One region of the Streptomyces sp. NPDC059785 genome, then DNA from elsewhere that is predicted to be linked to it. Evidence: riboswitches for the same ligand, from Rfam matches in the RefSeq annotation. Region 1 holds a riboswitch; each other region holds the start of a gene.

Region 1 (5,873 bases):
GCTCGCGTGTGCGGGGCCTGAGGTGCCGCCGATCGTCTCGGTGGCCCGGGAGTTGCGGGTGACCGCGGACACCGTCCGCAAGTGGCGGCGGCGTTTCCTCGCCGAGCGGCTGGACGGGCCGGCGGCGAGCCGAGATCGGGCCGACCGCCCACCATCAGCGTCGACCAGGTGGAGGCGGTGGTGGTCACCACGCTGGAACAACTGCCGAAGAACGCCATCCACTGGTCGCGGACCTCGATGGCACAGCACAGTGGTCTGCCGAAGTCGACGGTGGGCCGGATCTGGCGGCAGTTCCAGCTCGAGCCGCATCTGGCGGACACCTTCGAACTGTCCACCGACCCGCTGTTCGTGGAGAAGGTCTACGACGTCGTGGGCCTGTACTTCAACCCGCCCGGGGGTGCGGTGGTGCTGTCGGTGGACGAGAAGTCGCAGATCCAGGCGCTGGACCGGTCCCAGCCGGTGCTGCCGATGATGCCGGGCATGCCCGAGCGCCGCACCCACGACTACGTGCGCAACGGACGCGCTTGGGCCCCGTCGACGACGGACACCAGCGTCTGCGACAGTCACAGCAGGATCTGGAACACCCCGGGCCTCTGGGTCGCGGGCAACAACGTCATCCCGACCGCCACCGCCTGCAACCCGACGCTGACCGCCGTCGCCCTCGCCGTCCGGGGCGCCGGCTCACTCGTGGACCACCTGCGGTCGACCGCCGGGCACACCGTGTCGGTTGGTCGGGCGACCGCCGGCACCGACTGAACGGGAACGATCACCACGGCGGTGTGATCACAAGGAATCGCCGACCTCAGCTGCTTACCGCCGGCTGCCGGACGGTGCGCTCGGCCTCGTCGAGCCAGTCCCGGTACCAGCGGCCCTGAACGCGCCGTACGGGGAAGAGACCGTAGGCGGGCCCCGCGCCGACCTGCGCCAGGAACTCCCGGTACTCCGCGGGCAGCCTCGCGCCCACCTGGGCTTCCAGTTCCGCGAGCTCGTCCTCGGCCAACGGGTCCTCCAGGACCCAGCCGTGCCCGCGGAACCCGAACACCTCCTTGTTCGCCGGGGCCACGCTCAGCGCCGCAACCCGCTCCCGCACCCCGGCCCACCCCTGATCATCCATATGCAGACCCTATGTTGCCGTGCCGCAGGACCTCAGCATCACGGGCTGGGACAACAATCCCCTGGGTGCGGAGACGATGCCGACGCTCACCACGGTCGCCGTCGACCACGAGCGGCTGGGGAAACGCGCCGTGCAGCGTCTCCTCGCCGAGCTGAACGGCACTCCGGCGCCCGAGGACGATTCCCTGCTGACGCGCGCCATCTGGCGCGAGTCGACGGCGCCGCGGGACGGCTTGGACCCTCGCTGAGGTTCGGGCCTTCGCCATGGCTCGGGCCTTCGCTATGGCTTGGTGGCGACGCAGACGTTGTACCGCCACGTCTCCTGATGCCGGTACATCTCCACCCCGCTCATCGCGTTGACCAGGCTGTCGCCGCGGCCCACGCCGCAGGCGAGCGCGTAGGGAAGACGGCCGAGCACGGAGAAGCACTTCAGCATGGGCAGGATCTTCTCCGTCGCGTCGTAGGCCGAATCGACGGTGAATCCGGCCTGCCGGAGAAGCCGTTCCAGTCGCCCGTGGGTCATCATGAGCATGCCTGGCATACCGGAGAGTTCGCAGACCCTGACCAGCGCGGACCGCGCCTGCGGCGACAGACGGGCCTGGGGAGTGCTCGAGTACTCGCACATCACCAGCCTCCCGCCAGGACGCAGGACGCGGAGGAACTCGGCGAGCCCACGCCGGGGGTCGCAGGAGTGGACGAAGGACTCCATGGTGTAGACGCCGTCGAAGGAGGCATCGGCGAAGGGGAGGGCGTGGTAGTTGGCCACGAGGAAACGTGTGTGCCGGCCCGGCTCGCCGGTGCGGACCGACCGCTGACGCGCGAGAGCGACGTCCGGCTCGATCCCGTCGATCCCGGTGACGTACGCCCCGCTCTCCTTCGCGACCGTGCGCGCCGTGTCGCCGACCCCGCATCCGGCATCGAGCACCGACGATGCCGGGGACAGGGCCAGCTTCCGGGCCACGACGAGTTCCATACGCCGTATGGCTGCCGCGAACGCCCAGGGGGAATCGCCCGGTTCGTACCAGCCGAAGTGCCGCGTACGGCCGAGCAGTGCCGCATACCCGAAGCGTGATCCGAACGTCCGGTAGTACGGCAGGACATGCTGTTGGTAGTGCGCGTCGGTCGTGTGGGTCATCGCTCAGCCCCCAGTCGGTCGGGTACCGAGGCTAGGACGGAGAAGGGTGCCCGTCCGGTCGCACCTGGAGAGCAGGCATCCGGACGGGTGAGAATGTTCCCGCCTTCGAGCGAGGGCATTGACTCCTCGCTGCCGCTCTCACCTGACATCCGGATGCTGGACGGCTTCTGTTTGCGCGGCTAACACCCCGTAGGGTGGTCCGCGCAGCTGGTTCGCCCCGTCCGCCAGACGGGATGCGTCGCAAGAGGGAACCCGGTGGGAATCCGGGACTGCCCCGCAGCGGTGAGCAGGAACGACCGCCGTCATACGCACTGGGTCCGACGTACCGGGCCTGGGAAGCGACGGCCAGTAGGTGTCCTCCGAGCAGGAGGGCGTGCCCGCGAGTCCGAAGACCTGCCAACTGCCCGCGCGCGGACCGCTCCGTGCGCGGACATCTCGGTGACCTCGAGGGCGGGTCGGCGTACACACCGGAGGAAACGAGCGCGCCGCTGCGGCGCGGGGCCGTGTCCGTCCGGTTCGTCACCCCTTCGCGCCCGCGTCCCGTCGCCGGGATCTCAGGAATCGTCTCGCGAAGGAGATCTCCGTGACAGCGAAGTCCGCAGGCGCGGCAGCACGGGCCACCGTGTACGGCTACCCCCGCCAGGGCCCCGACCGGGAACTGAAGAAGGCCATCGAGGGCTACTGGAAGGGCCGCGTCACCGCCGACGTCCTCCGGGACACTGCCGCCGAGCTTCGGCGGAGCAACTGGCGGCAGCTCGCCGACGCCGGTATCGACGAGGTCCCCACCGGTGACTTCTCGTACTACGACCACGTCCTCGACGCCACCGTCATGGTCGGCGCGATCCCGGAACGCCACCGGGCCGCCGTCGCGGCGGACGCCCTGGACGGCTACTTCGCCATGGCCCGCGGCACACAGGACGTGGCGCCCCTGGAGATGACCAAGTGGTTCGACACCAACTACCACTATCTCGTCCCCGAGTTGGGCCCGGACACGGTCTTCACCGCCGATTCCGCCAAGCAGGTCGCCGAGCTGGCGGAGGCCCTCGCACTCGGCCTCACCGCCCGGCCCGTGCTCGTCGGGCCCGTGACCTACCTGCTGCTCGCCAAGCCCGCGCCCGGCGTGGCCGCGGACTTCGACCCGCTCACCCTCCTGGACCGGCTGCTGCCCGTGTACGCCGAGGTGTTCACCGACCTGCGCGCGGCGGGCGCCGAGTGGGTACAGCTCGACGAGCCCGCCCTCGTACAGGACCGCACCCGTGCCGAGCTGAACGCCGCCGCGCGCGCCTACCGCGAACTCGGCGCCCTCACCGATCGGCCGAAGCTGCTCGTCGCCTCCTACTTCGACCGGCTCGGCGACGCGCTGCCGGTACTCGCCAAGGCGCCGGTCGACGGGCTCGCCCTCGACTTCACCGAGGCCGCCGCCGCCAACCTGGACGCCCTCGCCGCCGTCGGCGGCCTGCCCGGCAAGCGGCTGGTCGCCGGGGTCGTCAACGGCCGCAACATCTGGGTGAACGACCTGGAGCGTTCGCTGTCCACCCTGGGCACCCTGCTGGGCCTGGCCGACCGGGTCGACGTCTCGTCCTCCTGCTCCCTCCTGCACGTCCCCCTCGACACCGCGCCGGAACGGGACATCGACCCGCAGATCCTGCGCTGGCTCGCCTTCGCGCGGCAGAAGACGCGGGAGATCGTCACCCTCGCCAAGGGCCTCGCCCAGGGCACCGACACCATCGCCGCCGCGCTCGCGGCCAACCGGGCCGACCTCGCCTCCCGCACCGGCTCCCCCATCACCCGCGACCCGGCCGTACGCGCCCGAGCCGCGGCCGTCACCGAGGCCGACGTCCGCCGCTCCCGGCCCTACCCCGAGCGCGCCGCCGCCCAGCGCGCTCGCCTGGGCCTGCCGCTGCTGCCGACCACGACCATCGGCTCGTTCCCGCAGACCGGCGAAGTGCGCGCCGCCCGCGCGGACCTGCGCACCGGCCGCATCGACACGGCCCGGTACGAGGAACGGATCAGGGCGGAGATCCAGGAGGTGATTTCCTTCCAGGAGAAGGCCGGCCTGGACGTCCTCGTGCACGGCGAGGCCGAACGCAACGACATGGTGCAGTACTTCGCCGAGCAGCTCACCGGATACCTCGCCACCCAGCACGGCTGGGTGCAGTCCTACGGCACCCGCTACGTCCGCCCGCCGGTCCTGGCCGGGGACATCTCCCGCCCCGAGCCGATGACGGTGCGCTGGACGACGTACGCGCAGTCCCTCACCGAGCGGCCGGTCAAGGGGATGCTCACCGGCCCGGTCACCATGCTCGCCTGGTCCTTCGTCCGCGACGACCAGCCGCTCGGCGACACCGCCCGTCAGGTGGCCCTCGCCCTGCGCGAGGAGGTGGGCGACCTGGAGGCGGCCGGCACCTCGGTCATCCAGGTCGACGAACCCGCGCTGCGCGAAACGCTGCCGCTGCGCGCCGCCGACCGGCCCGCCTATCTCGCCTGGGCGACCGAGGCCTTCCGCCTCACCACCGGCGGGGTACGCCCGGACACCCAGATCCACACCCACATGTGCTACGCCGAGTTCGGTGACATCGTCCAGGCCATCGACGATCTCGACGCCGACGTCATCAGCCTGGAGGCCGCCCGCTCCCACATGCAGGTCGCCCGCGAACTCGCCGCCCACGGCTACCCGCGCGAGGCCGGACCCGGCGTGTACGACATCCACTCCCCCCGCGTCCCGAGCCCCGAGGAGATCGCCGCACTGCTCCGCACCGCCCTGAACGCCATCCCCGCCGAACGGCTCTGGGCCAACCCCGACTGCGGCCTCAAGACCCGCGGCTGGCCCGAGACCCGCGCCTCACTGGAGAACCTGGTAGCGGCGGCCCGGATCGTACGGGGGCAACTGCCCGGCTGACCCAGGGGTCCGTGGCGGGACCGGGGCCGGTCCCGTCACGGAGCGCGCGAGGTTTCCCGGGGACACGTCGTCGACGCTCAGGGGGCGGCGTCGGCTTGGTCGCCCTGGCGGACCAGCAGGCCGGAGGCGGTGACGGCCGCGGTGCGGCGGACCAGGTCGGTGAAGTCCAGGCGCATGGCCGCCAGCGCCGGATCGGAGGCGTAGACCGCGAGCATCGCCTCCGAGGGGCGACTGCACTGCCAGGCCGACATGGCCATCAGCAGCGTCGACTCCACCAGAGCAGCGGCGGCGTCGGGGCCGAGTTCGGGAAGGTGGCGCAGCACGAGCCGGACCAGACCTTGGAGTGACTGGCGGGCCGTGTGCTTGTGCCGGATGCCGAGCTCGGTGGAGATGTTCTGCTCCAGGACCGCGCCCTGCGCGCTGAACAGGTCGCACATGACCGGCCGCTGCGCCAACGAGGTGGCCAGGAGTGCGGCCAGCCGGTCTCCGCGCTCGCGGGCGGTGCCCGGGCCGGGCGCGGGCAGCTCCTCCAGTTCGGCGATCCAGTGCTGGGTCTCGGTGTCGAGCAGGTCGAGCAGGACCGCCTCGCGCGACTCGAAGTAGCGCAGCACGTTCGCCTTGGCCAGACCGACGCGACGGCTCAGCTCGTTCAGGCTCAGCTTCGCGACCGGCATCTCGGTCAGCATCGCGGCCGTGGTGTCCAGGATCTGGCGTCGCCGCTCGCTG
Region 2 (5,873 bases), on a different contig from region 1:
CCGACCCCGCCGTGCCCGCCCGCACCACCGCCCGGTCCGCCAGCACCACCGCCCGGTCCGCCGACACCACCACCTGGCCCGCCCCCGACCCCGCCGTGCCCGCCCGCACCACCACCTGGCCCGCCGGCACCGCCAACCGACCCGCCGGCACCACCGCCCGGTCCGCCGACACCGCCAACCGACCCGCCGGCACCACCGCCCGGTCCGCCGACACCGCCAACCGACCCGCCGACACCACCGCCCGGTCCGCCGACACCGCCAACCGACCCGTCGCGGCCGGGCGCGTCGCGGCCGCGCCCGCCCCTGCGCCCGCCCTGTCCGTCGCCGTCACGGCCAAGCACGTCCTGCCCGTTGCCGTCGCGGCCGAGCACGTCACGACCGTGCCGGTCGGCACCAGCACTCGATCCGTCCGTATCGTCACCCGACGCGTCTCGACCACGCCCGCCTTCGCACCCGCCCTGTCCGTCGCCGTCGCCGTCGCCGTCACGGCCAAGCACGTCCTGCCCGTTGCCGTCGCGACGATGCCCGTCGCGACCATGCCCGTCGCGACCGTGGCCCTCGCGCGCGTGACCGTCACGCGCGTGGCCGTCACGCGCGTGCCCGTTGCGCGCGTGGCCGTCACACGCGTGGCCGTCGCCACCATGCCCGTCGCGTACGGGCCCGTCGCGTACGGGCCCGCCCCGCCCGCGCCCGCCCCGGTCGCGTTCCTCCCGGTCGCACCCGTCGTCGGTTGCCTGTTGCCGCTCGTTCCGGCAACCGGCAAATTCTTCTGCCGCCCCGTCCAGCCCCTGATTCACCTGCTACACCTGTCATCACGCCGTCGCTCTCCGAGTTCGTCAACTTACCGGGAGTGACGGCGCGTTCGGCGGGCTCACCGCTTCACGCCCGCATGCGGGTTGTGCGCCCTCGCCCCTCGTCCGGCATCCACCGGCACGTCCACCTCACCGGAGGTTCCGTCATGAACCGTCTCGCGGCACGCTGTCTGACCACGGCCGCCCTGCTCCCCGGGCTGCTCGCCGTACCCGCCCTCGCCGAGCCGCCCGCGGCCGCCGCGGCCCCCAGCCCGCTCCGGCAGGCCGTCGTGGACCGCGCCGAACGGGCCCTCACCACGTCCCACGCCTACAGGGAGACCCGTAACGGTCCGCGGAAGTGGAGCACGCCGGGCGACGCGCGGCACGACAACTACCTCGGCGGCGCCGACCGCAACGAGTACAACGGCTTCAACGGCGACTACTGGTGCGGCTACTTCGCCGCCGCCATGTGGAACAACCGGCGGGCGACGCCGGACAACTACAAGTCGTCGCGGGCCTGGGAGACCGGCGTCGGCGACCGCTTCTACGCCTACCGGCCCGGACGGCCCCCGCAGCGCGGCGACGTGATCGTGTGGCACAACCACAACCGGCGCGACCCCGAGGGCCATGTCGCGGTCGTCGTCGCCGTCGGCGGTTCCGGCGGCCGGACGGTCGTCACGATCGAGGGCAACGCCGGGCGCGGGTCCGACAGCATCACCAGGCGCGAGTACCGCTGGGCGGGCACGGACGGCCCCCGTATCCCCACCAACCCCGGCCTGAAGCTGCGCGGCTTCGCGTCCCGTTCCTGACCTCCCCTCCCCGACGGCGGCGGGCCCCGGAAAATGGGCGGCCCGTTGTCGTACCCCTCCGGCACACTGCGGACATGGACATCGTGATCAGGCGGGCGCGGCCCGGGGAGTACGAGGCGGTCGGCGAGGTCACCGCGCGGGCGTATCTCGGGGACGGGCTGCTGGACTTCGGGGAGAGCGATACGTACCTGACGGAGCTGCGCGACGTGGCGAAGCGTGCGGCGGCGGCCGAGGTACTGGTGGCCGTGGACGGTGCGGCAGGGACAAGCCCCGGCACCGCCGACGGCATCCTCGGCCCCGGCACCGTCGACGGCACCCTCGGCCCCGGCACCGCCGACGGCATCCTCGGCGGCGTCACCTTCGTCGCGACCGGCGGGCCGATGGCCGACATCGCGCGCGAGGGCGAGGCGGAGATACGGATGCTGGCGGTCGCCGCGGAGTCCCGCGGACGGGGCGCGGGCGAGGCGCTCGTGCGCGCCTGCGTCGAGCGCGCGCGGGCCACCGAGGGCTGTGTCCGCGTCGTGCTGTCCAGCCAGCGCACGATGCGCGCCGCCCACCGGATCTACGAGCGTCTGGGCTTCCGCCGTACCCCGGAGCGCGACTGGAACCCGCTGCCGGAGCTCGACGACATCGTGCTGATCACCTATGAGTTGACGCTCTGACACGCTCCGGAGACAGCCCGCGACACAAGATGTGGGGGTGGTAGCGCCGACCGGCACTAGATGTATGCTCATGCTCGCTGTCGCCGCAGGGGAATCCGGTGCGAATCCGGAACTGTCCCGCAACGGTGTACTTGTGCGTGTTCGCGCGCCCGGCCGGTCCCAGGACCACCGGTGCGTGTCCGCGCGCCTGGTCAGTCCGAGGACCTGCCGGCAGTGCGCCCGTACCGTCCGGTCCGGGTGCCGAATACGTCCGGGCCTCGTGGAATGGGCCGGTGGACGCGCGCGTACCCGTGCCACGGGCAGACGTGTGCCTTCGCTGCCCTGCCCTCGCCAGGCCCCGAGCCGAGCGAGGGAGAGCCCCACGTGACCATCGCGCCAGCCGATCCGGCCGCAGTGGCACCGTCCGCGGAACCGACGGGCACGGATACGGATACGGACGGTCCCGGTGCCGCGCTGCTGCGGACCCTGACCGACCTCACCGCCGACCTCCCCGACGCCGACCCGGGCCGGGTCGCCGCCGCCGCGCTGCGCGGCCGGTCCGCGCGGGCGGACATCACGGAGCTGCGGGAGCTGGCGATCGAGGCGGCGGCCGGCCTCATCTCCGAGGACCCCGCCTACTCGCGGCTCGCCGCCCGGCTGCTGACGCTCGCCATCGCCGCCGAGGCCGCCTCGCAGGGCGTCACGTCCTTCTCGTCCTCCGTCGCGACCGGCCACCGCGAGGGCCTGATCGCGGACCGCACCGCGGAGTTCGTGACGCTGCACGCGGCCCGCCTGGACGCGCTGGCCGACGCCGCCGCCGTGGCGGGCGCCGACGACCGCTTCGGCTACTTCGGCCTGCGCACCCTGCACAGCCGCTATCTGCTCCGCCACCCGATCACCCGGCGGGTGATCGAGACGCCCCAGCACTTCATGCTGCGCGTCGCCGCCGGGCTCGCCGAGGACGACACCGCCCGCTCGGTCGACGAGGTGGCCGCGCTGTACGGCCTGATGAGCCGGCTCGACTACCTGCCCTCCTCCCCCACCCTGTTCAACTCCGGTACGCGGCACCCCCAGATGTCGTCCTGCTACCTCCTCGACTCCCCGCTGGACGAGCTGGACTCCCTCTACGAGCGCTACCACCAGGTGGCCCGCCTGTCGAAGCACGCGGGCGGCATCGGACTGTCCTTCTCCCGCGTCCGCTCGCGCGGTTCGCTGATCCGCGGCACGAACGGGCACTCCAACGGCATCGTCCCGTTCCTGAAGACGCTGGACGCCTCGGTCGCCGCCGTGAACCAGGGCGGCCGGCGCAAGGGCGCCGCGGCCGTCTACCTGGAGACCTGGCACTCCGACATCGAGGAGTTCCTGGAGCTGCGCGACAACACCGGTGAGGACGCCCGCCGTACGCACAACCTGAACCTGGCGCACTGGATCCCGGACGAGTTCATGCGCCGGGTGGACGAGGACCGCGCGTGGTCACTGTTCTCGCCGTCCGACGTGCCGGAGCTGGTGGACCTGTGGGGCGCCGACTTCGACGCCGCGTACCGCGGGGCCGAGGAGGCGGGCCTCGCCAAGAAGACGATCCCGGCCCGTGAGCTGTACGGCCGCATGATGCGGACGCTCGCGCAGACCGGCAACGGCTGGATGACCTTCAAGGACGCCGCCAACCGCACCGCCAACCAGACGGCGGAGCCGGGGCACACCGTCCACTCCTCGAACCTGTGCACCGAGATCCTGGAGGTCACGGACGACGGGGAGACGGCCGTGTGCAACCTGGGGTCGGTCAACCTCGGCGCCTTCGTCGACACCGGCCGCCAGGACATCGACTGGGAACGCCTTGACGACACGGTCCGCACCGCCGTGACCTTCCTCGACCGGGTCGTGGACATCAACTTCTACCCGACCGAACAGGCGGGCCGCTCCAACTCCAAGTGGCGCCCGGTGGGCCTCGGCGTGATGGGGCTCCAGGACGTCTTCTTCAAGCTGCGGCTGCCGTTCGGGTCACCGGCGGCGAAGGCCCTGTCCACCCGGATCGCCGAGCGGATCATGCTCGCCGCGTACGAGGCGTCGGCCGGCCTGGCGGAGCGGAACGGCCCGCTGCCCGCCTGGGAGAAGACCCGTACCGCACGGGGCGTCCTGCACCCCGACCACTACGGCACCGAGCTGACCTGGCCCGAGCGCTGGGCCGCCCTGCGCACCCGGATCGCGGCCGTCGGCCTGCGCAACTCGCTGCTCCTGGCCATCGCGCCGACCGCGACGATCGCCTCCATCGCGGGCGTCTACGAATGCATCGAGCCGCAGGTGTCCAACCTGTTCAAGCGCGAGACGCTGTCCGGCGAGTTCCTCCAGGTCAACTCGTACCTGGTGGACGAGCTGAAGAGGCTCGGCGTGTGGGACGCGCAGACCCGGGAGGCGCTGCGCGAGTCGAACGGCTCGGTGCAGGGCTTCACCTGGGTGCCGCAGGAGGTCCGCGACCTGTACCGCACCGCGTGGGAGATCCCGCAGCGGGGTCTGATCGACATGGCCGCCGCCCGCACCCCGTTCATCGACCAGGCCCAGTCGCTGAACCTGTTCCTGGAGACGCCGACCATCGGCAAACTCTCCTCGATGTACGCGTACGCCTGGAAGTCGGGCCTGAAGACGACGTACTACCTGCGCTCGCGCCCCGCGACGCGCATCGCCCGCGCCGCGCAGGCGCAGGCCCGGTCCGAGCGGACCGTCCCCGTACCGCAGGCCGCCGACCCCGACGCGGTCGCCTGCTCCCTGGAAAACCCCGAGTCCTGCGAGGCCTGCCAGTAATGACCACCGCACCCGAGAAGACCGAGAAGAACCTGCTCGACCCGGGCTTCGAACTGACCCTGCGCCCCATGCGCTACCCGGACTTCTACGAGCGCTACCGGGACGCGATCAAGAACACGTGGACCGTGGAGGAGGTCGACCTGCACTCGGACGTCGCGGACCTCGCGAAGCTGTCCGGGGGCGAGCAGCACATGATCGGCCGGCTGGTCGCGTTCTTCGCGACGGGCGACTCGATCGTGGCGAACAACCTGGTGCTGACGCTGTACAAGCACATCAACTCCCCCGAGGCGCGGCTCTACCTGAGCCGTCAGCTCTTCGAGGAGGCCGTGCACGTCCAGTTCTATCTGACGCTGCTCGACACCTACCTGCCGGACCCCGAGGACCGGGCGGCGGCCTTCGCGGCCGTGGAGAACATCCCCTCCATCCGCGAGAAGGCCGAGTTCTGCTTCAAGTGGATGGACTCGGTGGAGCAGATGGACCGGCTGGAGACCAAGGCCGACCGGCGCCGCTTCCTGCTGAACCTGATCTGCTTCGCGGCCTGCATCGAGGGCCTGTTCTTCTACGGTGCCTTCGCGTACGTCTACTGGTTCCGCAGCCGGGGTCTGCTGCACGGCCTGGCGACCGGCACCAACTGGGTGTTCCGCGACGAGACGATGCACATGTCGTTCGCCTTCGACGTGGTCGACACCGTCCGCAAGGAGGAGCCGGAGCTCTTCGACGAGGCGCTGGAGCAGCAGGTCACCGACATGCTGCGGGAGGCCGTCGAGGCCGAGTTGCAGTTCGCGCGCGACCTGTGCGGTGACGGCCTCCCGGGGATGAACACCGACTCCATGCGC
Region 3 (5,873 bases), on a different contig from region 1:
GACGCGGGGACGGCCGAGACGGCGACGGGCCCGGGTGCGGGACAGGCCGCCGAGGACATCGTGGTCGTCGTCTCCCGTCGCGGGGCACCGATGTGGCGGGTCGTCAGGGAGATCGAGGCGGCCTGGTCCGACGGCTGATCGCAGCCGCCCGGACCTTCGGGAAGATGCCGCCGGGCATCGCGGGGTACCGAGTGCCTTTACTGCTGGCACTCAGTGCCATAACCTGGGGTACGTGCCCGGGGGACCGAGCACCTCAGACTCCGGCCGAGCGCAGGGAGATGACATCGTGTTCCACCCGGCAACAGGGAACGCGGCCGACGTGCTGGCCGCCGAGAGCGACACCTCCGCGCCGCCCGACGGGCGGCGCGAGAAACCGCTCGCCTACCAGCGCTGCCGCTGGTGCGGCACCACCCAGTACCACCGGCTGCTCTGCCGGGTCTGCGCGTCGAGCGAGCTGCGCACCGAACGCAGCGAGGGCCTCGGCGTGGTGCGCCGCACCACGGTGGTCCGGCGCAACACCCCCGCCGCGCGCAACGTCTCCCTCGTGGAGATGGCGGAGGGCTTCACGGTCCGCGGCCGGGTGAAGGGACCGTTCATCGCCATCCACCCGGGCGGCCGGGTCCGCCTCACCGTCGCCGAGGACCCGATCCGCGGCGAGCCGGTCTTCGAGCTGCTGGACGACCCTTTCACCGGCGGCAGGTACTGAGCCCCGGCCCCACGTCACCGCACGTCACAATGGTGGGCGAAGCACGACGGACGGACGACGAGGAGCAGGGTGTTCGAGTACGAGAAGGACGGCGCGGCCATCTACCGCGAGTCCTTTGCCACCATCCGCGCGGAGGCGGACCTGTCGGGTCTGCCCGCCGACGTCGCCCAGGTCGCGGTGCGCATGATCCACGCCTGCGGGATGGTCGACCTCGTCCGTGATCTCGCGTACACGCCTGACGTGGTGGCCCGCGCGCGCGAGGCGCTGCGGGCGGGCGCGCCGGTCCTCTGCGACGTGTCCATGGTGGCCAGCGGTGTGACGCGCTCCCGGCTGCCCGCGGACAACGAGGTGATCTGCACCCTGTCCGACCCGGCCGTCCCCGGGCTCGCCGCCGAGCTGGGCACCACCCGCAGCGCCGCCGCCCTGGAGCTGTGGCGCGACCGGCTGGACGGCGCCGTCGTCGCCGTCGGCAACGCGCCCACCGCCCTCTTCCGGCTCCTGGAGCTGATCGAGGAGGGCGCGCCGCGTCCGGCCGCCGTGATCGGGGTGCCGGTCGGCTTCGTGGGCGCCGCCGAGTCCAAGGACGCGCTCGCCGGACACCCCTCGGCCGTCGAGCACTTGGTCGTCCGCGGCCGGCGCGGCGGCAGCGCCATCGCGGCGGCGGCCGTCAACGCGATCGCCAGCGAGCGGGAATGACGTCATGAAGTGACGAGAAGGAATCATGAAGTGACGAGAAGGACTGACGTCACGAAGTGACAGGCTTGGCCTCGTGAAGTGAGCCGAGGAGCCGGCGCGCCGCCTCCTCCGGTCCCGGCACCACCGGCACGCCCTCCGGGACCGGCGGGCGCCGGATCATCACGACCGGTACCGCTGCCTCGCGTGCCGCCGTCAGCTTCGGCGCGGTGGCTTCTCCGCCGCTGTCCTTGGTGACGAGTACGTCGATCCGGTGCCGGCGCAGCAGCTCGCGCTCCCCGTCGAGGGCGAAGGGCCCGCGGGCGAGCAGCACCTCCATGTGCCGGGGGTGCGGAGGTTCGGGCGCGTCCACGGAACGGACCAGGAACCACAGGCCGTCCAGCTCCGCGAAGTCCGCGAGGCCCGTCCGCCCTGTGGTCAGGAACACCCGGCGGCCCAGCGCGGGCAGCAGCGCCGCCGCCTGTGCGGGCGAGGCCGCGTCGTGCCAGACGTCGCCCCGACCGGGGACCCAGCCGGGCCGCCGCACGGCGAGCAGGGGAACATGGGTGGTGGCGGCCGCCTCGGCCGCGTGGAAACCGATCGTCCGGGCGAAGGGGTGAGTGGCATCGACGAGTGCGTCCACCCGTTCCGCGCGCAGCCACCCGGCCAGTCCCCCGGCGCCGCCGAAGCCGCCCGTGCGGACCTCGCCAGGCGGCAGCCGGGGTGCGGCCACGCGTCCGGCGAGCGACGTCGTCACGCGCAGGTGCGGCGCCTCGGCGGCCAGGATCTCGGCGAGCCGGCGCGCCTCCGTCGTACCGCCGAGGATCAGGACGTGCACGGCGACGCCCGCCTCTCCTCGTTCGTCGGCCGCGGTGAAGCCATCTGCGATGCAGTCATCTGCGGTGGGACCTCCCCTGGGGGTGCGGTGTGAGCGGCGGTGCGGTGTGAGCGGCGGTGCGGCGAAGGGCGGCCGCGGCGCCCAACTCAAGCACACCGGGCTGCGGCCCGGCTGGACCACCGGTGCCTGCGCGACGGGCGCCGCCACCGCCGCGTACACGGCGCTGCTGACCGGTGACTTCCCGGATCCGGTGACGGTGACGCTGCCCAAGGGGCAGACCCCGGCGTTCGCGCTGGCGGCGGAGGAGCTGGGCGACGGCTCCGCGATGGCCGGGATCGTGAAGGACGCCGGTGACGATCCGGACGTCACGCACGGCGCGCTGGTACGGGCCACGGTGCGGCGGCTGCCGGCCGGTTCGGGCGTGGTCTTCCGGGCGGGCCCCGGCGTCGGCACCGTCACCCGGCCCGGACTGCCGCTGCCCGTCGGCGAACCGGCCGTCAACCCCGTCCCCCGGCAGATGATGCGCGACCACGTCGCCGAGGTCGCCCGCCGGTACGGCGACGGGGGCGACGTCGAGATCACCCTCTCCGTCGACCACGGCGAGGAGATCGCCCGCTCCACCTGGAACCCCCGGCTCGGCATCCTCGGCGGCCTGTCCATCCTCGGTACGACCGGGATCGTCGTGCCGTACTCGTGCTCGGCGTGGATCGACTCCATCCGGCGCGGGGTCGACGTGGCCCGCGCCGCCGGACGCACGCATGTGGCGGGCTGCACCGGCTCCACCTCGGAGAAGACCGTCGTCGCGGTGCACGGGCTGCCCGAGGACGCGCTGCTCGACATGGGCGACTTCGCGGGCGCGGTGCTGAAGTACGTACGCCGCCATCCTGTCGACCGGCTCACGGTCTGCGGCGGTTTCGCCAAGCTGTCGAAGCTGGCGGCCGGGCAGCTCGATCTGCACTCCGCCCGCTCGCAGGTCGACAAGGGCTTCCTCGCCGGACTGGCCCGCCGGGGCGGCGCCGACGAGGCGCTGGCCGCGCGGGTGGCCGGGGCCAACACGGGGCTCGCCGCGCTCCAGCTCTGCACGGCGGCCGGGGTCCCGCTCGGCGATCTGGTGGCGACGGCGGCGCGCGACGAGGCACTGGCCGTGCTGCGGGGCGCGCCCGTCGCGGTCGACGTGATCTGCATCGACCGGGCGGGCGGCATCGTGGGCCGCAGCTCGGTCCGCTAGGGCGTACCTGACGGAAGCCCCTGTCGCGAGCCCGGTCCGCCGGGCGGTCCGGGCTGCGCGGGCGGGCGTCGCCGTACGCCCCCGAGGGCTTCTTGCGGCTCCCCGCCTGCGGGGACTACTGTCACCACGCCTTGGTGCACGGGAAATCCGGTGTGATGCCGGTGCGGCCCTCGCCACTGTGATCGGGAAGTCCGGCTCCGGCCCTCGGACCTGTCGTCGACAGGATCCAACGGGCAGCCACTGGGTCCTCGGACCCGGGAAGGCGGAGCACGGATGTGGTACCCGTCAGCCAGGAGACCGGCCAAGGCACTTCAACCATCCACGAGGTGCTGGAGAGGGTCTGCTGAGTCATGCACATAGCCGAGGGTTTTCTGCCTCCGGCGCACGCGGTCGCCTGGGGCGTCGCGTCGGCGCCGTTCGTCGTCCACGGAGTCCGGTCACTCACCCGTGAGGTCAGAGAGCACCCCGAGAGCACACTGCTCCTGGGTGCCTCCGGTGCCTTCACGTTCGTCCTGTCGGCTCTCAAGCTGCCGTCCGTCACCGGCAGTTGTTCACATCCCACCGGCACCGGGCTCGGCGCGATCCTGTTCCGTCCGCCGATCATGGCGGTCCTCGGCACCATCACGCTGCTCTTCCAGGCGCTGCTGCTCGCGCACGGCGGCCTGACCACGCTCGGCGCCAACGTCTTCTCGATGGCGATCGTCGGCCCCTGGGCCGGGTACGGGACCTACCGGCTGCTGCGGCGCTTCGACGTCCCGCTGATGGTCGCCGTGTTCTTCGGCGCGTTCGTCGCCGACCTGTCCACCTACTGCGTCACCAGCGTGCAGCTCGCCCTGGCCTTCCCCGACCCGGGCAGCGGCTTCGCGGGCGCGCTCGGCAAGTTCGGCGCGATCTTCGCCGTCACGCAGATCCCGCTGGCGGTGAGCGAGGGCCTGCTCACGGTGCTGGTGATGCGGCTGCTGGTCCAGTCGAGCAAGGGCGAACTGACCCGGCTGGGCGTGCTCCTGGCCAAGGGCGGAAACCGTACGGGCACGGGTGCTGGTCCCGGATCCGGCTCCGGCTCCGGCTCCGGCTCCGAGGCGGTGGCCCGGTGAAGCGTCACACGAAGATCAACCTCCTGCTGCTGCTCGTCGTGGTCGCGCTCGCCGTGCTGCCGCTGGTGCTCGGTCTCGGCGACGGCAAGGAGGAGCCGTTCGCCGGTGCCGACGCCCAGGCGGAGACGGCGATCACCGAGCTCGAACCGGACTACGAGCCGTGGTTCTCGCCGCTGTACGAACCGCCGTCCGGCGAGATCGAGTCGGCGCTCTTCGCCCTCCAGGCGGCCATCGGCGCGGGCGTGCTCGCGTACTACTTCGGGCTGCGGCGCGGGCGGCGCCAGGGCGAACAGCGGGCGCGGGCGCAGGACGGTCTCCCGGAGGAGCGGGAGAGCGGGCCCGGCGCCGCCGCGGAGGACACCACGGCCGGGCGGCGGGCCTGATCCCCCGTGCTGCCGATCGACGCGGCGGCGTACAGCAGTCGCTGGCGCCGCCGCCACCCTGTGGACAAGGCGGTCCTCGGGCTCGGTCTGACCGTGCTCGCGATCTCCCTGCCGGCCTGGCCGGGCGCCGCCTTCGTCCTGGTCACGGCGCTCGTCCTGCTGCTCGGTCCGGCGGGCGTGCCGGGCCGCCGGCTGTGGCGCGCGTACCGGGTGCCGCTGGGCTTCTGCGTGACGGGGGCGGTCACTCTGCTCGTGCAGGTCGGCGGGCCGGGCCGTTTCGTCGCGTTCGCCGACGGCGGGCCGGTGCGCGCGGGTGAGCTGCTGCTGCGGACCTCGGCGGCCTCCCTGGGCGTCCTGCTGTTCGCGTTCACCACGCCCATGGCGGACCTGCTGCCACGCCTGGTGCGGGCGGGCGTGCCCGCGCCGGTCGTCGACGTCGCCCTGGTGACGTACCGCATGAGCTTCCTGCTCCTGGACTCGGTGCGCCGGATCCGTCAGGCGCAGGCGGCGCGGCTCGGGCACACCACGCGCGCGGCCGCCTGGCGGTCGCTGGCCGGGCTCGGCGCCACGGCGTTCGTCCGGGCCTTCGACCGGGCGGCGCGGCTCCAGACCGGGCTCGCGGGACGCGGTTACGACGGCACCCTGCGCGTCCTGGTGCCCGAGGCCCGCGTCTCCGTCCCCTTCACCGCGGCGAGCCTCGCCCTGCTCACGGCGGTGGCCGCACTGACCCTCGTACTGGAAAGGCCCCTGTCATGAACGAGCCCGCCCGGGAGTCCGTCGGCGAGCCCGCTCTCGTCGCGCTGCGGGGCGCGTTCTTCGCGTACGAGGAGGGGCCGCCGGTGTTCAGCGGGCTCGACTTCGGGATACGCGAGGGGCGTGCCCTGGCGCTCCTCGGCCGCAACGGCAGCGGCAAGACCACCCTGATGCGGCTGCTCAGCGGCGGGCTGCGGCC

The links. Region 1 has a riboswitch for cobalamin ahead of metE (5-methyltetrahydropteroyltriglutamate--homocysteine S-methyltransferase). Riboswitches for the same ligand answer to the same signal wherever they lie in the genome.
Region 2: another riboswitch for cobalamin. It lies ahead of ACFV6E_RS15300 (ribonucleoside-diphosphate reductase subunit alpha); the one in region 1 lies ahead of metE (5-methyltetrahydropteroyltriglutamate--homocysteine S-methyltransferase).
Region 3: another riboswitch for cobalamin. It lies ahead of ACFV6E_RS08630 (energy-coupling factor ABC transporter permease); the one in region 1 lies ahead of metE (5-methyltetrahydropteroyltriglutamate--homocysteine S-methyltransferase).

The regions. Positions count from the first base shown of each region.
Region 1 covers NZ_JBHWHV010000007.1:164,783-170,655, forward strand. The annotation lists partial or broken gene ACFV6E_RS07935 (IS630 family transposase) at 1-519, shown strand, start outside; gene ACFV6E_RS07940 (GMC oxidoreductase) at 508-756, shown strand; gene ACFV6E_RS07945 (SMI1/KNR4 family protein) at 803-1,114, opposite strand; gene ACFV6E_RS07950 (substrate-binding domain-containing protein) at 1,134-1,361, shown strand; gene ACFV6E_RS07955 (class I SAM-dependent methyltransferase) at 1,394-2,248, opposite strand; cobalamin riboswitch at 2,455-2,650, shown strand; gene metE (5-methyltetrahydropteroyltriglutamate--homocysteine S-methyltransferase) at 2,832-5,147, shown strand; gene ACFV6E_RS07965 (TetR family transcriptional regulator) at 5,225-5,873, opposite strand, start outside.
Region 2 covers NZ_JBHWHV010000016.1:111,089-116,961, reverse strand. The annotation lists gene ACFV6E_RS15315 (hypothetical protein) at 1-854, shown strand, start outside; gene ACFV6E_RS15310 (CHAP domain-containing protein) at 959-1,600, shown strand; gene ACFV6E_RS15305 (GNAT family N-acetyltransferase) at 1,675-2,262, shown strand; cobalamin riboswitch at 2,284-2,489, shown strand; gene ACFV6E_RS15300 (ribonucleoside-diphosphate reductase subunit alpha) at 2,626-5,037, shown strand; gene ACFV6E_RS15295 (ribonucleotide-diphosphate reductase subunit beta) at 5,037-5,873, shown strand, end outside.
Region 3 covers NZ_JBHWHV010000008.1:107,635-113,507, reverse strand. The annotation lists gene ACFV6E_RS08655 (TetR family transcriptional regulator) at 1-138, shown strand, start outside; gene ACFV6E_RS08650 (zinc ribbon domain-containing protein) at 323-706, shown strand; gene ACFV6E_RS08645 (precorrin-8X methylmutase) at 776-1,402, shown strand; gene ACFV6E_RS08640 (cobalt-precorrin-6A reductase) at 1,452-2,216, opposite strand; gene ACFV6E_RS08635 (cobalt-precorrin-5B (C(1))-methyltransferase) at 2,266-3,444, shown strand; cobalamin riboswitch at 3,560-3,765, shown strand; gene ACFV6E_RS08630 (energy-coupling factor ABC transporter permease) at 3,795-4,538, shown strand; gene ACFV6E_RS08625 (energy-coupling factor ABC transporter substrate-binding protein) at 4,535-4,921, shown strand; gene cbiQ (cobalt ECF transporter T component CbiQ) at 4,928-5,677, shown strand; gene ACFV6E_RS08615 (energy-coupling factor ABC transporter ATP-binding protein) at 5,674-5,873, shown strand, end outside.